DNA from 2 places in the Anaerobacillus sp. QJM3NY_32 genome. Region 2 is predicted to be linked to the other one. Evidence: riboswitches for the same ligand, from Rfam matches in the RefSeq annotation. Region 2 holds a riboswitch; the other holds the start of a gene.
The links. A riboswitch is a leader RNA that binds a small molecule or an ion and turns the genes downstream of it on or off. The one in region 2 is predicted to bind S-adenosylmethionine.
Positions count from the first base shown of each region.

Region 1 (7,585 bases), 2.0 Mb from region 2:
CGTTATGTAGAGGCGGGATATGACATTATTAACCTTGGCCAAGGAAATCCTGACCAGCCGACGCCTGCACATATTATCGAGTCTTTGCAGCAGGCAGCTGAAAACCCTGCATACCACAAGTATCCGCCATTTAGGGGGCAGCCTTTTCTGAAACAAGCCGCGGCTGAATTCTATAAGCGAGAGTTTGGTGTTGAGCTTGATCCGGAGAAAGAGGTAGCCGTCCTCTTTGGTGGAAAAGCTGGCCTTGTAGAAGTCAGTCAATGTTTGTTAAATAAAAGTGACGTGGCGCTCGTGCCAGATCCTGGCTATCCTGATTATTGGTCTGGAGTTGCGATGGCTGAAGCGGATATGCAAATGATGCCGTTACTTGAACAAAATGATTTTCTGCCTGATTATAGCGCGATCCCAGAGAGTGCTCTTGCAAAAGCAAAGCTCATGTTTTTAAATTATCCAAACAATCCTACCGCTGCTATAGCAACGAAAAGCTTTTTTGATGAAACGGTTAGGTTTGCGGATGCCAATGACATCTGTGTCGTTCATGATTTTGCTTATGGAGCGATCGGATTCGATGGAGAACGTCCTAAAAGCTTTTTGGAAACAGAAGGTGCTAAAGATGTGGGAATTGAGATTTATACTCTTTCCAAAACGTATAATATGGCAGGATGGCGTGTTGGGTTCGCTGTCGGAAACCCATCTGTAGTGGAAAGCATCAACCTGCTTCAGGATCATTTCTACGTTAGTTTGTTTAGTGCAGTGCAAGAAGCAGCTGCAGAAGCTTTACTAGGTTCACAGGAATGTGTTGAGAACCTTCGCCAAACGTACGAATCTAGACGGAATGTATTGATACAGGGGCTTCACGATATTGGCTGGGATGTAACCTCTCCTGCGGGGTCATTTTTTGCCTGGTTAAAAGTACCTGAATCATTTACTTCAGAGGGATTTGCGGACTACTTGCTTGAGAATGTTCAAATTGTAGTTGCGCCTGGGAACGGCTTTGGAGAGTATGGGGAAGGCTATGTGAGAGTAGGCTTATTAACTTCCGAAGAGAAACTCAGGGAGGCAGTTGAACGAATTAATTCTCTTAATCTCTTTTGATTCAGAAAAGTAAAAAAATAGATTGACAGGATTTCCTACGTCTGGCATAATTCGAATCAATTACTTAAACGAATAGTTGCATACTCTTATCCAGAGAGGTGGAGGGACGAGCCCTTTGAAGCCCGGCAACCGATTTTCAAGGTTACTTGAAGACACGGTGCTAATTCTCGCAGCAAAAGCTGGAAGATAAGAGGAAGAGCATGGTGATAACGACCTCTTCCTCGTGAAGGGGTCTTTTTTGTATGATCAAAGATTGAGGACTAGCGCGATGGAAAGGAATGAGCATGATGAGTCATCTTGTGGCAACTTACCTTGTTAAGAATGACCAACAATTATCTAAGCGCGCTGAAGCGATCGCCCTTGGATTAACGATTGGGACTTGGACCAATCTACCGTTATTAGAAAAAAAGCAGTTAAAGAAGCATAAGGGTGAAGTCGTTCACGTAGAGGAAAAAGGGGAAAAGGGCATCATCGCGATTGCTTACCCCACCATCAATTTCAGTGCGGATCTACCTGCGATTTTAACAACAGTCATCGGTAAGCTTTCACTTGATGGTGAAATTAAGCTGGTTGATTTAGAGTTCTCTGCAGGGTTACTAAATCAATTCCCAGGTCCAGCATATGGAATAGACGGTATTCGAAATCTTACAGAAGTATACGATCGACCGCTCGTTATGAGTATTTTCAAAGGAGTTATTGGAAAATCGTTAGGCGAATTGCAGGAACAAATGAAACAGCAGGCGCTTGGTCGAGTCGATTTTGTGAAGGACGATGAAATCCTTTTTGAAAATGAGTTAACCCCTCTTGAAAAGCGAGTACCCGCCTTACGAAAAATGCTGGATGAAACGGCTGAATTGACAGGAAAGCGAACGCGTTACGCAGTGAATTTAACAGGAAGAACGGCAAACCTCAGTGATCGAGCAAAGCTTGCTGTGGAATTAGGAGCAGATGCGCTTCTGTTTAATGTTTTTACATATGGACTAGATGCATTGCAATCACTTTCAGAGGACTCGGATATTCCGGTTCCAATCATGGCACACCCTGCATTCTCTGGTGCAATGGCTGCCTCAAGCACACATGGGGTAAGTTACTCCCTATTACTTGGAAAGTTGCTTCGAACTGCTGGGGCAGACTTTTCCCTTTTCCCTTCGCCTTATGGGAGTGTAGCGCTTGATCGAAGAGAGGCGCTCGCAACAGCAGAAGCCTTAACGAGAAATAATAAGCTGAAAAGAACATTCCCTGTTCCTTCAGCGGGCATTCATCCTGGACTAGTACCGCTTCTTATAAAAGATTTCGGTATAGACAGTGTGATTAATGCGGGAGGTGGCGTGCACGGGCATCCCGATGGAGCAGCTGCAGGCGGAAAAGCTTTCCGAGATGCCATTCAAGCTGTTTTAACAGAGCAACCTCTTGAACAGGCCTCTCAAAATAGTGAGGAACTTCATCAGGCTCTTACAAAGTGGGGGAGCGGGGAGGTAGTGCGATGAAGCAGCCGATTATTTTTTGCGATTTTGATGGCACCATTACGAAAAGTGATAATATCGTTTCTTTGATGAAACGGTTTGCTCCGAAAGAGTGGGAGCAAATAAAAGATGATGTGCTCGCTCAAAATATTTCCATTCGTGAAGGGGTCGGAAGGATGTTTCACTTAATCCCTTCCAAATTGAAACAGGAATTACTCGATTATTTAGTAGCTACAACTGAAATCAGACAGGGTTTTAGCGAATTCGTAGACTACACGAGGCAAGAAGGGATCGAGCTCTATATCGTCAGTGGAGGGATCGATTTCTTTATTTATCCTCTTCTTAAGCCATACGGTATTCCAGAAGAAAATATCTTCTGTAATGGCAGTGATTTTACTACTGATACCATCTCAATAACTTGGCCGTATGCCTGTGGAGACGATTGTACGAAAGATTGCGGTTGTTGCAAGCCAGGTATATTAAATCGTTTTGATAAAAAGGCTAACCGAAAAATTGTGATTGGAGATTCTATTACCGATTTAGAAGCTTCAAAGCAAGCAGATTTTGTGTTTGCTAGAGATTTTTTAGCGGAGAAGTGTCAAGAACTTGGCATTCCAGCCGTTTTATTTGAAACGTTTGATGATATCGTCGAAAAGTTAACTGAAGAAAGGGGGAAGAATCATGTGCCAAGTGGAGAATCGATGGAACGAACTTGCTGATATTAAAGATGAATTAGCAGCAAGAGATTGGTTCCGTGGAACAAGTGGAAATCTTTCAATTAAGGTAAGTGATTCGCCGCTTCAATTTTTAGTAACGGCTAGTGGAAAGGATAAAAGAAAACGAACAAAAGAAGATTTCATTCTAGTGGATAGACAAGGGCAGCCAATTGAAGAGACTCTATTGAAACCATCAGCAGAGACCATTATTCATCAGGCGATCTATTCAAAGACAGATGCAGGCTGTTGCTTACACGTGCATACAGTTGAAAATAATGTTATATCTGAACTTTTTGCGGGAGAAGGAGAAGTTACGTTTCAAGGACTGGAGTTAGTTAAAGCTTTTGGTTTATGGGGACAGAATGACAAAGTGACAGTACCGATTATCGAGAATTCAGCTGATCTTTCTCTACTAGCTCATGATGTGGTGCACGTGCTTAAGAATGACACGAAAGCCATTTTGATGCGAAATCATGGGATTACAGTATGGGGACGTAATGGTTTTGAAGCAAAAAAATATCTGGAAGCATTTGAATTCCTTTTTGAATATCATCTTAAATTACGAAGCTTTCAAGCAATTGTAAGTTAATCAGTAATCAACAAAGTTTCATTAGCTTAACAAAAGAGGAGGAAGCATTAATGGCAGTAATTAAAATACGAAATACAAATGAAGTTATTGAAGGTCAAGATCGAGTAGGGGCATTTCTTCAGAATGAAGGAGTGTTATATGAACATTGGGATGTTGAGAAGCTACCGACGTTTCTTAAGGGGAATTGTCATGTTACAGAGGAACAGAAAAATGAAATTCTGAGTGTATTTGATGATGACATTCGTTCTCTAGCTCAGCGAAATGGATATGGAAACTGGGATGTGGTGGCACTTTCTGAACAAACGCCTGATCTTGATAAGATTCTGAAAAAATTTGAACAGGTTCATGTGCATACTGAGGACGAAGTAAGAGCGATAACGGCGGGACATGGGATTTTTATCATTAAAGGTAGCGTGGGGTATTTTGATGTTGAGCTCGATCCGGGTGACGTGATTTCTGTACCGGTTGATACACCACACTTCTTTACATTAATGGATGATCGGCAAGTTGTAGCCGTACGCCTTTTCATCGATCCATCAGGATGGGTAGCCCATCCATATGAAGAAAAAGAAAGTGTGAAGTGAAAAAAGGGCCGTGAGCAGTCACGGCCATCATTTTTGATTTTGCTTCAATCCCTTTAGCTACAAAATCCAATTAATTCATTCAGGTCGTTCCAACCAAAGCCGGTTTCTTTAAATGTCTTACCTGCAATTTCTGTTTCTTCCACGGCAATTTGAAGTGGATGAAAACTTTCGTAGAATTGAGAAGCTGGGTTTCCATTCAGTACCCAAACAAGCATAGACTGATAAGATTCGCTTCTAAGATGTTTAGCTACCGAGCACAGAAGTTGTTTGCCAACTCCCTTTCCCTGTGCTTCTTCAAGAAGGTATATCGCATAAAGTTCTCCATCGAATTTGTAAGCAGCTGATCTGTTTTTTCCGCCATTCGCAAATCCTATTATTTCCCCTTCTTCGACTGCCACAAGGATAATACTTCCATTTTCAATTCCTTTCCGCCAACGAGCCTCGCGTATTTGAACGTCTAATGAATTCAAATAGTCTTCTGAGATAAGCGCACGGTAAGTCGTTCTCCAGCTGTTTACATGAACATTTGCTATCGCTAAAGCATCATCTACGACCGCTTTTCTGATTTCCATTGATTACCTCCATCTCAATTTGATTTTCCTATCAGACTCATTTCGAGAGAGAGGGAATGAATCCTGCTAGTCGAATATATGAAGTAAGTCATAGTTTAAAGGAAAAGTGAAATGAAAAAAATCATAATAGAAATAGATGGCAGTTATGTTCATGGTTTTGAATGGGGAGATAGGAGTCAGCCAACTGTCATTCTTCTTCACGGTTTAACGAACAATGCACTTGGTTTTAGTGAGATGGCAGAAGGTCTTAAGGATTACTTTCATTTAATCTCGATTGATCTACCAGGCCATGGTGAGACGCCTCCATTTAATGAAGATAAGAGTTATTCTTTTGAACTTCTAACAGAGTGGCTTCATAAGGTTTGTACATCATTAAGTGACGTACCAGTCTGGCTCATTGGGCATTCGTGGGGAGCTGCCCTGGCACTTCATTATAGTAGTCAATTCTCTAAAATGGTAAAAGGTATCGTGATGATTGATGGCGGTTATCTTCATTCTTCTGATGATCCGTCACTAACGCTTGAAGAACTTCTTGAACAAATGTCTCAATGGGTGGTAGAAAATCATTACAGAAAATTGGAAGAATATGAACAAAAGAAGAAAATGGAAATCGGAAGGTGGAGCAAGTATTTAGAGCAAATGGTACATAGGGATATGGAGGAAAGGAAAAATGGCGTAGCCTTAAGGGCTAGTGGTAGTACAGTAAGAGCGATTATGAAGTCCCTCTATCAAGAACCATGCAAAGAAATTTTTCATATGGTAAATGTTCCTATCTATCTCCTAAGGGCAACACTTCCTGTAGCAGATGAAACTAATAGAAAGCATGCAGCAAACGTGATGCGGAATGAAGTGAAAGGTGAATGTAGAATTGACGCTATTCCACAGACAGGTCATGTTCTACATTGGCAAAAACCTAAAGAAGCTTTATATATGGTAGAGAGATGGTTAAAGGAGCAAACAAAGCAAAAGGGCCATACGCAAGGCCCTGAATAACAGGGGGGTTAATTGCCAACCCCCTTTGGAAAAGTGAGCGTAATGATCGTGCCCTTCCCCTTATTACTTTCGATAGTTAAGTTCCCTTTATGTTTTTTTACTATACGTTTGCATATCGTAAGCCCAAGTCCAGTCCCGTTCTTTTTGGTAGTGAAAAACGGAGAGCCGAGTTTCTCAAGCTCTTCATCTGTGATTCCGCTACCATTATCAATGATTCTAATTTGTAATTTATCGTTACATTCTCGGGCTGAGATTGTAATTTCTCCCTCTTCACCGATAGCATCCATCGCATTTTTTATCAAATTAATAAAAACTTGTTTTAATTGATTACTTTCACAATAAATCTCTGGGAGAGAAGAGTGGTACTCTTTTGTTAGAATGATTGCTTTCATATTAGCCTGGCCACTTAGCAATTCAATGACTTCATCTAATATGAGATCGATTCGATTATAGTTAAAATTAATTTTTGTTGGTTTTGCAAGAATAAGAAATTCATCGATAATCTGTTCGATCCGATGAAATTCTGAATCCATCACCTGGGCATAGCGATCAATGTCTTGATCAGAGTTTTTGAACTGTATTAATTTTAAGAAACCCTTTAAAGAAGTGAGCGGGTTTCGAAGCTCGTGTGCGATCCCAGCTGCAAGTTGTCCAACAATCGATAGCTTTTCGGATTGAGCAAGGTGCTCTTCATTCATTCTTTTCTCGGTAATATCTTTCGCAATTCCAATGATCCTCGAAACATTCCCCTCTTCTACAAGTGGCACTAGTGTAATATCAAATAGCTTGTAGCCCTGTTTTGGGAAAGAATAACCTTCTTCAAATTGAATGGTTTTCTTACGAATCATGGCTTCTTGGAATCTTTTAATCGCTTGTATTCCTTGGTCAACCCCTAGAAAGTCTTCGATTCTCCGCCCAGATATGGCTTCTTTGGAAGTCTCATAACTTGCTAGATAAGCTTCATTTACAGCTTCGATTTCATAATGGTGAACATCGATCACACGAATTTGGAAAATAAGATCTGAAATATGGTGAAAAATAATATCTAAATTCGCCTCTTGTAGCTCGCTTCCATTTTTCATAGAAATCCCCCATAATCAGCATTTTAACTTAGTACTAATTGGATATTTCTACAAGATATGCGTATCCCCTTCAAATTATGATCGATATTTGTAATAGATTGGAAATTTTTGGCGTTCGAAGTGGTTGATAAGGTAGGAGAATATAGTAATAATAATGGAACCAATCCCAATGAAAGCGCATTGCAATTCAATTGTACTTACTATAGAGTTAGAAGAAGTATTTTGAGCGCATCACATTTAGCAAGGGAGGACGGCTTAAAAGATGACCAAAAGAGACTCTGTCTTTTTCCTTAGTCTGTTCTTGTTCTTTTTTCATGGAGCAAATACAATCATCATTAGCTATATGCCAGTATATTTTCAACAAAGTGGTATGTCTGAGAGTAAAATTGGATCTATCCTAGCGATCGGACCACTTGCAGCCATAATGGCTCAACCGTTTTGGGGTTACATAAGCGATAAATTCGGAACAATTAAAAAGGTTCTACTCGTAA
Region 1 covers NZ_CM149684.1:718,374-725,958, forward strand. The annotation lists gene AC0VYH_RS03935 (aminotransferase class I/II-fold pyridoxal phosphate-dependent enzyme) at 1-1,095, shown strand, start outside; SAM riboswitch class I at 1,179-1,288, shown strand; gene AC0VYH_RS03940 (2,3-diketo-5-methylthiopentyl-1-phosphate enolase) at 1,383-2,582, shown strand; gene AC0VYH_RS03945 (2-hydroxy-3-keto-5-methylthiopentenyl-1-phosphate phosphatase) at 2,579-3,277, shown strand; gene AC0VYH_RS03950 (methylthioribulose 1-phosphate dehydratase) at 3,240-3,863, shown strand; gene AC0VYH_RS03955 (acireductone dioxygenase) at 3,914-4,447, shown strand; gene AC0VYH_RS03960 (GNAT family N-acetyltransferase) at 4,501-5,019, opposite strand; gene AC0VYH_RS03965 (alpha/beta fold hydrolase) at 5,131-6,012, shown strand; gene AC0VYH_RS03970 (ATP-binding protein) at 6,021-7,094, opposite strand; gene AC0VYH_RS03975 (MFS transporter) at 7,357-7,585, shown strand, end outside.
Region 1: linked by a shared signal. The riboswitch ahead of AC0VYH_RS03940 (2,3-diketo-5-methylthiopentyl-1-phosphate enolase) and the one ahead of AC0VYH_RS14555 (methionine biosynthesis PLP-dependent protein) in region 2 are both predicted to bind S-adenosylmethionine.

Region 2 (7,585 bases):
TGCACCATTTAATTTTGTTACATATGCGTTATGGTGCTTGTCGTGGTGGATCTTCATTGTTTCTTCGTCGATGTGTGGTTCTAGTGCATTGTAGTCGTAAGGTAGTTCTGGTAGTTCAAATTTAGCCATTGTGAATCTCCTCCTTAAATATAGTATGTAACTTGCTGTTAGGGTAGCGTTAGCCACCACTTGAACATGATGTCGTCACAAGTTTACACTAGCAGAATTGTCATGCGTTTTCAAATAATAAACCTTTGAATTTCCGCAACACAGATAAAGTTTCCCCTCAGTATATGGAATTAAACATCTTAAAGAAAAAAATCGAGAATTAACAGCGTAATAACATACATAAAACATAAAAAAACTCGTCATTAATTGACGAGTGGGATCTTTATTGAGTGGTGGCTCCGGACGGAATCGAACCGCCGACACGAGGATTTTCAGTCCTCTGCTCTACCGACTGAGCTACAGAGCCAAATCATGTTATCAGTATTAATTTTAATTAGTATGTAGTTTGCATTTACATTAAAAGTAATTTGGCCTTGCTATGAGCTTAGGTTGCCCCTAGGGCAATCCGATCAAATTCTGACGAAGAAGTATGTTCGACGTAGTAAGAATTTCATTTTGGTTGCGGGGGCAGGATTTGAACCTGCGACCTTTGGGTTATGAGCCCAACGAGCTACCGAACTGCTCCACCCCGCGATGATGTAAAAGAACTTAATTTGCATCCATTTTTTAGAAAGCTAACTTTTAGAAAATGGAGGAGGAAGAGGGATTCGAACCCCCGCGGGCGACTAAGCCCCTGTCGGTTTTCAAGACCGATCCCTTCAGCCAGACTTGGGTATTCCTCCGATATGCATTTGGTGGACCCTGCAGGACTCGAACCTGCGACCGGACGGTTATGAGCCGTCAGCTCTAACCAGCTGAGCTAAGGGTCCTTATGTAATAAGTGGGGCGGCTGATGGGAATTGAACCCACGAATGCCGGAATCACAATCCGGTGCGTTAACCACTTCGCCACAACCGCCATGTTGTATCGTTGAAATATATGGTAGCGGCGGAGGGGATCGAACCCCCGACCTCACGGGTATGAACCGTACGCTCTAGCCAGCTGAGCTACACCGCCATATGGCTCCACAGGTAGGATTCGAACCTACGACCGATCGGTTAACAGCCGATAGCTCTACCACTGAGCTACTGTGGAATATTTCTTAACGACAAGAACTAATATATCATATGGATAAAGAAAGCGTCAATAAGTTTTTCGAATTTAATTGAATTAATCTTAATTCCAGTTATGAAAATACTATATCACGCTTTCATTTTGTCATCAAGAACTTATAGGACATACACTAGGAACACAACAACCATGATCGTTTGGAGTAATCCTTTCATAACAGCTCCACCAAGAAAACCAAGCAATGAACCTACACCTACTTGAACAGATTCTTTAAAAGCTTTTCGATGAATAACTAGTTCAGCTAAGATAGCCCCGATAAATGGTCCAAGGATGATCCCTGCAAACGGAATGACAAATGGGCCAACAAGTAAACCAATTGTACTCCCCCATATCGCCGCCTTTGACCCTCCATACTTCTTCACGCCAAATAAATTACTAGCATAGTCCGCAACAAATAATAACATCGTCAGCAGAACTTCAACAATCCAAAAGGAAATAGTCATTGAACCAAAATCAAAAAACACCCCATACAGGATAAACCCAACATAAATAAATAGTACGGCTGGAATAATCGGATAAATCAATCCCACAAATGCAATGATGAACGACGCAATAATCAGGCACCATATTAGAATATCCACGCTTTCAACCTCCCTTCAACTTGACTCTATTTTAGCGGAGATGTCACTTTTCTTCTATATAATGATAAAAAGAAGCAGAGGCATCCCTCTGCTTCCCGCATTTATTCTTCTCCAATGACGGCTTCTGCAATATTCACCGCATGGTCACCAATACGCTCAAGGTTACTGATGATATCAACAAAAACAATTCCAGCACTTCCAGTACATTCACCCTCATTTAGACGAAGGATATGCTGCTTACGAAGCGTTCTTTCCATTTTGTCGATCTTATCTTCTAGCTTAACAACTTCCTGCGCCTTAGCTACATCCCATTTATCAAGTGCATCAAAGGCTTCATTGAGTGCAGAAAGAGTCAGATTAAACATTTCATCAAGGTCTTTCATAGCAACGTCAGTCATCTTCACTTTATTGCTTATTTGATAATCAACCAACTCAACAATATTCTCCATATGATCGCCAATACGCTCGATATCACGAACTGAGTCCATTAGCATACCGTGTCGTGTCGACTCATCTCCAGACAGAGAAGTTGCTGATAATTGGATAAGGTAATCTGTAATTTTATTATCCAGGTTGTTAATAGCTTCTTCATACTGAGCGGTTTTTTCAGCGCTCTTCTGACTCTTAGATGTTAAATAATTTGATGCTTCTTTAACACCCTTATAAGCAAATCCGCTCATTCGAATCACTTCTTCTTTAGCTTGTCCTAATGCAACAGATGGAGAGCGTTCGATAAATACTGGATCAAGGTGTTTTGGCTTATATTCAATCGTTGCATCATCACCAGGAATAATTTTTGTAACGAGATAGGCAAGTCCGGCAATGAATGGGAATTGGATAACAGTATTTGTAATGTTAAAGATCCCGTGTCCGAATGCAATCGTCATTTCCGGTGTTAAGTTTAATGCATCTCTTAAGTATTCAATAAACGGCGTATAGGCGAATAAGAATATTAGGAAAAGCGCCGTTCCAATTAAATTGAAAATAACGTGAGTCAGTGCTGTACGTCTAGCGGCAACGGATGCACCGATAGAAGCAAGAACTGCGGTAATCGTTGTACCGATATTATCTCCAAACAGAACTGGTAATGCAGCTTGAATATCCATTGCGTTCTGTGAATAAAGACCTTGCAATACACCAATTGTCGCACTGGAACTTTGTACAATGACAGTAAATACTGTACCGATCACAACGCCTAACAGTGGGTTCGAGCTCATGCTTACTGTTAATTCTTGGAAAGCCTCAAGGCTACGAAGTGGTTTCATTCCCGTACTCATTAATTCAAGTCCAAAGAACAACGCACCAAATCCGAAGACGATTTGACCAGCGTAGTTAATTTTCTTGTTTTTAAAGAAGAAAATTAACAAAGAACCGATGGCTATAATTGGAAGTGCGTAATCTTTAATAGGAAAACCAATAATAAATGCTGTAACAGTTGTACCAATGTTCGCACCCATTACAACGCCAATTGCTTGCTTCAGAGTCATAAATCCTGCGTTAACAAGACCGACTGTTAAAACCGTTGTTCCTGAACTACTTTGTATGAGAATAGTTACAATGACCCCAGCGAGCACACCCATAAACGGGTTAGTCGTAAAACGATCGAGAATGTCTCTTAATCGATCACCTGCTGATCGTTGAAGGCCGTCTCCCATATACTTTAGTCCAAACAGGAAAATACCAAGACCTCCCACAAACTGAAAGATCATCTCCTGAACGTTGAGTTCCATCATTTCAACCCCTTGCACTTATGTTTTATTTTTTTCGACAATACTCAACAAAGTCCCTTGTCTATTATCTACATCGCTCCCCCCTTTGTAAAGAGTTAATATAGATTTGTAAAGATATTATGCTGAAAACAAATTTATTTCAATAAAGTTTCACCAAGAATACTGTTCCCTTCTCTCTATATAAGATAAACTGATTGGGTGGAGAAACGCTCCACATTTAGAAAGGAGATTATTAATTTGAACGTTTTTAAACAACTTTACTACAGCTTATTTTCCCCTAAGATGATGGCCAGATTCCGTTTTCAAAAGCTAGGCAAGCCAATATTGTACGTGTTTTTACTTATGTTCCTTTCTTCTGTGCCAGTAGGAATTATGACGGCTCTATCCTTTACAAACGCTTATGAGGATCTCAAAACACATATGTCAGATCTACCAGAATTCACTTTAGAGGACGGATCTTTAACAAGTGAACAGTCTGAACCGCTTATTCGACAAAATGATGAAAATACTTTTATTTTTGATGCGACAGACCAGACAAAGCCTGATGATGTTGATCAATATGATTCCGTTATCGCATTCCTAAAAGATCGTGTAATCGTTGTAGATAGCGGTGCTAGACAGGAGTTTAATTACAGTAACTTTAGTTCGATGACTTTCACGAAGCAAGATGTTAATGAGCTAAGTAATAATCTGGACAACCTGCTCCCTATCTTTATTCCGTTACTGATATTCGTTATCTATTTGTTTCAAACCGGCCTTAAGTTTATAGGAGTTACCGTACTAGCTACAATTGGACTACTATTGAGAAGTATTACCGGAAGAAAAGCTTCTTATAAACAACTTTGGGTCTTATCTGTTTATTCAGTAACAATTCCAACACTCTTCTTTGCGATTATGGCCCTCATTAAAACAGCAGTCCCTTTAGGATTCCTACTTTATTGGATTGTGGCCATCATGCTACTTTATCTTACGATTAAAGAAATCCCGTTACCAAAAAAACGTGTAACGAACGAGCGAGCAAATGATTCAACAGAAGAAAAATTTTGATAATTTACTCAAATCCCTTGCTTTTCACTTTAAAGTGATGTAGATTATGAAAAAAGCGACACAATAAAATTCCATATATTTTCAATTCTTATCAAGAGAAGCAGAGGGACTGGCCCTATGAAGCTTCAGCAACCACCAGATATTTTCTGGTAAGGTGCTAACTCCAGCAAGTTGATTTCAACTTGGAAGATAAGAAGAAGAGCAACCAAAGTCTTCTTCTTATAGAGGGCTTTTTTTATTGCCCTTATTCAATGAAAAGGAGATTGATTATGTCGAATAAACAGTTAGAAACACTACTTGTCCAATTAGGTAATCATTCAGATACTAAAACCGGTGCGGTAAATCCTCCAGTGTACTTCTCCACATCGTATAGCCATGAAGGCATCGGTCAATCCACCGGATTCGATTATTCAAGAACCAAAAACCCGACACGATCCATTTTAGAATCCGCTATATCAGAACTCGAACATGGTGATCAGGGATTTGCTTTTAGTTCCGGAATGGCTGCGATTCAAGCAATCCTTGCCATATTCAAAAGCGGCGACCATATTCTCGTCTCAGATGATTTGTATGGTGGGACTTATCGATTATTTGCCCATGCTGAAAAACATTATGGTATCTCCTTCACATATTTTGATACACAAAGAAATGAACAACTTTCATCACTCCTAACTCACCGTACAAAAGCCATTTTTGTTGAAAATCCATCTAATCCATTAATGAAATTAACAGATCTTGAAAAAATTGCACGGATAACAGAAAACAGGGACCTATTATTTATTGTAGACAATACTTTGTTCACCCCTCTTCTACAAAACCCACTACTGCTTGGGGCGGATATCGTCGTGCATAGTGCCACTAAGTATTTAGGCGGTCATAATGATATTCTCGCAGGGCTTGTGGTTGCAAAAGGTGAGAATATTTGCGCTGAAATCCAACAATACCAAAACGGTGCAGGCGCTGTGCTTTCTCCTTTTGATTCCTGGTTATTAATGAGAGGCATGAAAACCTTGCCACTCAGAATGAAGCAGCATGAAGAGAATGCCAGAAAGATAACTGAATTTTTAACAAATCATGAAGCAATAACAGACGTTTTTTATCCAGATAAAGGTGGGATGCTTTCTTTCAGATTGCGCTCCGAAGAATGGGTAGATCTCTTTCTTAGAAAATTAACACTTGTCACATTTGCTGAAAGTCTTGGAGGGGTAGAAAGCTTTATCACATATCCTTCAACGCAAACTCATGCTGAGATACCAGAAGACATCAGACTTGAAAAAGGGGTGTGCAATCGACTGCTACGTTTCTCTGTTGGGATTGAAAACATTGATGACTTAATACAGGACCTGAATCAAGCATTGTCCATTTTTAAAGAGGAGGTTGTTCAAATTGACAAATACTGATTATACATTTCAAACAAAACTTCTTCATAACGATCACAAATTTGATAAAGCTACGGGAGCTGTTAGCGTCCCTATCCAACAGGCTTCTACATTTCATCAGATGGATTTTGACCAACCTGGAAAATACGATTACAGTCGTTCAGGCAACCCCACTCGCGAAGCGCTTGAAGAAACAATTGCCAATCTTGAAGGTGGGGTTAAGGGATTTGCGTTTGCTTCTGGGATGGCCGCTATCGCCACCTCGTTTATGCTCCTTTCACAAAACGATCACGTTCTTATATCTGAAGACGTCTACGGTGGGACGTATCGCATGATTCACGACGTTCTCGGGAGATTTGGAATTAAACATACTTTTGTAGACATGACAGATTTAAATGAAGTGGCGAGAGGTATTCAATCCAATACTAAAGTAATCTATATCGAAACGCCTTCTAATCCTTTGCTGAAGGTAACTGACATTCAAGCCGTTGTTAAATTAGCTAAAGCGAATAATTGTTTAACATTTGTCGATAACACCTTTATGACACCTGCTCTACAACGTCCGTTAGACTTCGGAGCCGATATCGTATTGCATAGTGCTACGAAATTCATTTCAGGACATAGCGATGTCGTCGCTGGTCTTGCTGCCGTAAAAAGTGAGGAATTAGCGGAACAGCTTGCATTCCTGCAAAACTCGTTTGGATCGATTTTAAGCGCTCACGATTCCTGGTTAGTTCTCCGTGGCTTAAAAACATTGCATTGTCGGCTAGATCAATCGTCTAGATCTGCGTTTCGTCTTGCGCATGCTCTTACTAAAGAAAAGATGGTAGAAGAAGTCTTTTATCCAGGGCTTTCTTATCACCCTGGTCACTCCACTCATATTTATCAAGCCGCTGGTCCTGGTGCAGTTTTGTCCTTTCGGTTACCTGATGAAAATGCCGTGCGTCTATTCACAAAGCATGTTCAAATTCCTGTTTTCGCGGTAAGTCTTGGTGCCGTAGAATCAATTCTCTCCTATCCAGCTAGAATGTCACATGCTTCTATGCCTCCTATAGAACGAAGAAAACAAGGCATCACAGATGGATTATTGCGATTGTCTGTGGGACTTGAAAATCCTGATGATTTATTAAAAGATTTCAAAATTGGATTTGCAGCTATTAGAAAGCAATACTCCGCTTCCGAAGCGAGTGGTCAACTATGAGTTTCCTTAATAAATTAAAAAACAATATTCTAATCGGTGATGGCGCGATGGGAACACTTCTCTATTCATATGGGGTAGATCAATGTTTTGAAGAGTTAAACCTATCGCATCCAGAGCAAGTATTAAACATACACCGCGCATATGTAGAAGCAGGTTCAGACGTGATACAAACGAACACCTATGGAGCAAACTACAGTAAATTAGCGAGATATGGTCTTGAAGATCTTGTAAAAGAAATGAACACTGAAGCTGTTAAATTAGCTCGACAAGCAGCAAACAAAGCGACTTATGTATTTGGAACGATCGGTGGCATACGAGGAATCAATACTCAAAAGACTTCTCTTGATGAAATCAAACGTAGCTTTAGAGAACAGTTATACTGTCTTCTACTTGAGGGCGTTGACGGGA
Region 2 covers NZ_CM149684.1:2,757,134-2,764,718, forward strand. The annotation lists gene AC0VYH_RS14500 (superoxide dismutase) at 1-129, opposite strand, end outside; tRNA gene AC0VYH_RS14505 (tRNA-Phe) at 400-475, opposite strand; tRNA gene AC0VYH_RS14510 (tRNA-Met) at 626-702, opposite strand; tRNA gene AC0VYH_RS14515 (tRNA-Ser) at 759-851, opposite strand; tRNA gene AC0VYH_RS14520 (tRNA-Ile) at 862-938, opposite strand; tRNA gene AC0VYH_RS14525 (tRNA-His) at 951-1,026, opposite strand; tRNA gene AC0VYH_RS14530 (tRNA-Met) at 1,049-1,125, opposite strand; tRNA gene AC0VYH_RS14535 (tRNA-Asn) at 1,129-1,203, opposite strand; gene AC0VYH_RS14540 (DUF456 domain-containing protein) at 1,338-1,820, opposite strand; gene AC0VYH_RS14545 (Na/Pi cotransporter family protein) at 1,922-3,550, opposite strand; gene AC0VYH_RS14550 (DUF1189 domain-containing protein) at 3,788-4,597, shown strand; SAM riboswitch class I at 4,683-4,793, shown strand; gene AC0VYH_RS14555 (methionine biosynthesis PLP-dependent protein) at 4,867-5,997, shown strand; gene metC (cystathionine beta-lyase) at 5,984-7,177, shown strand; gene AC0VYH_RS14565 (bifunctional homocysteine S-methyltransferase/methylenetetrahydrofolate reductase) at 7,174-7,585, shown strand, end outside.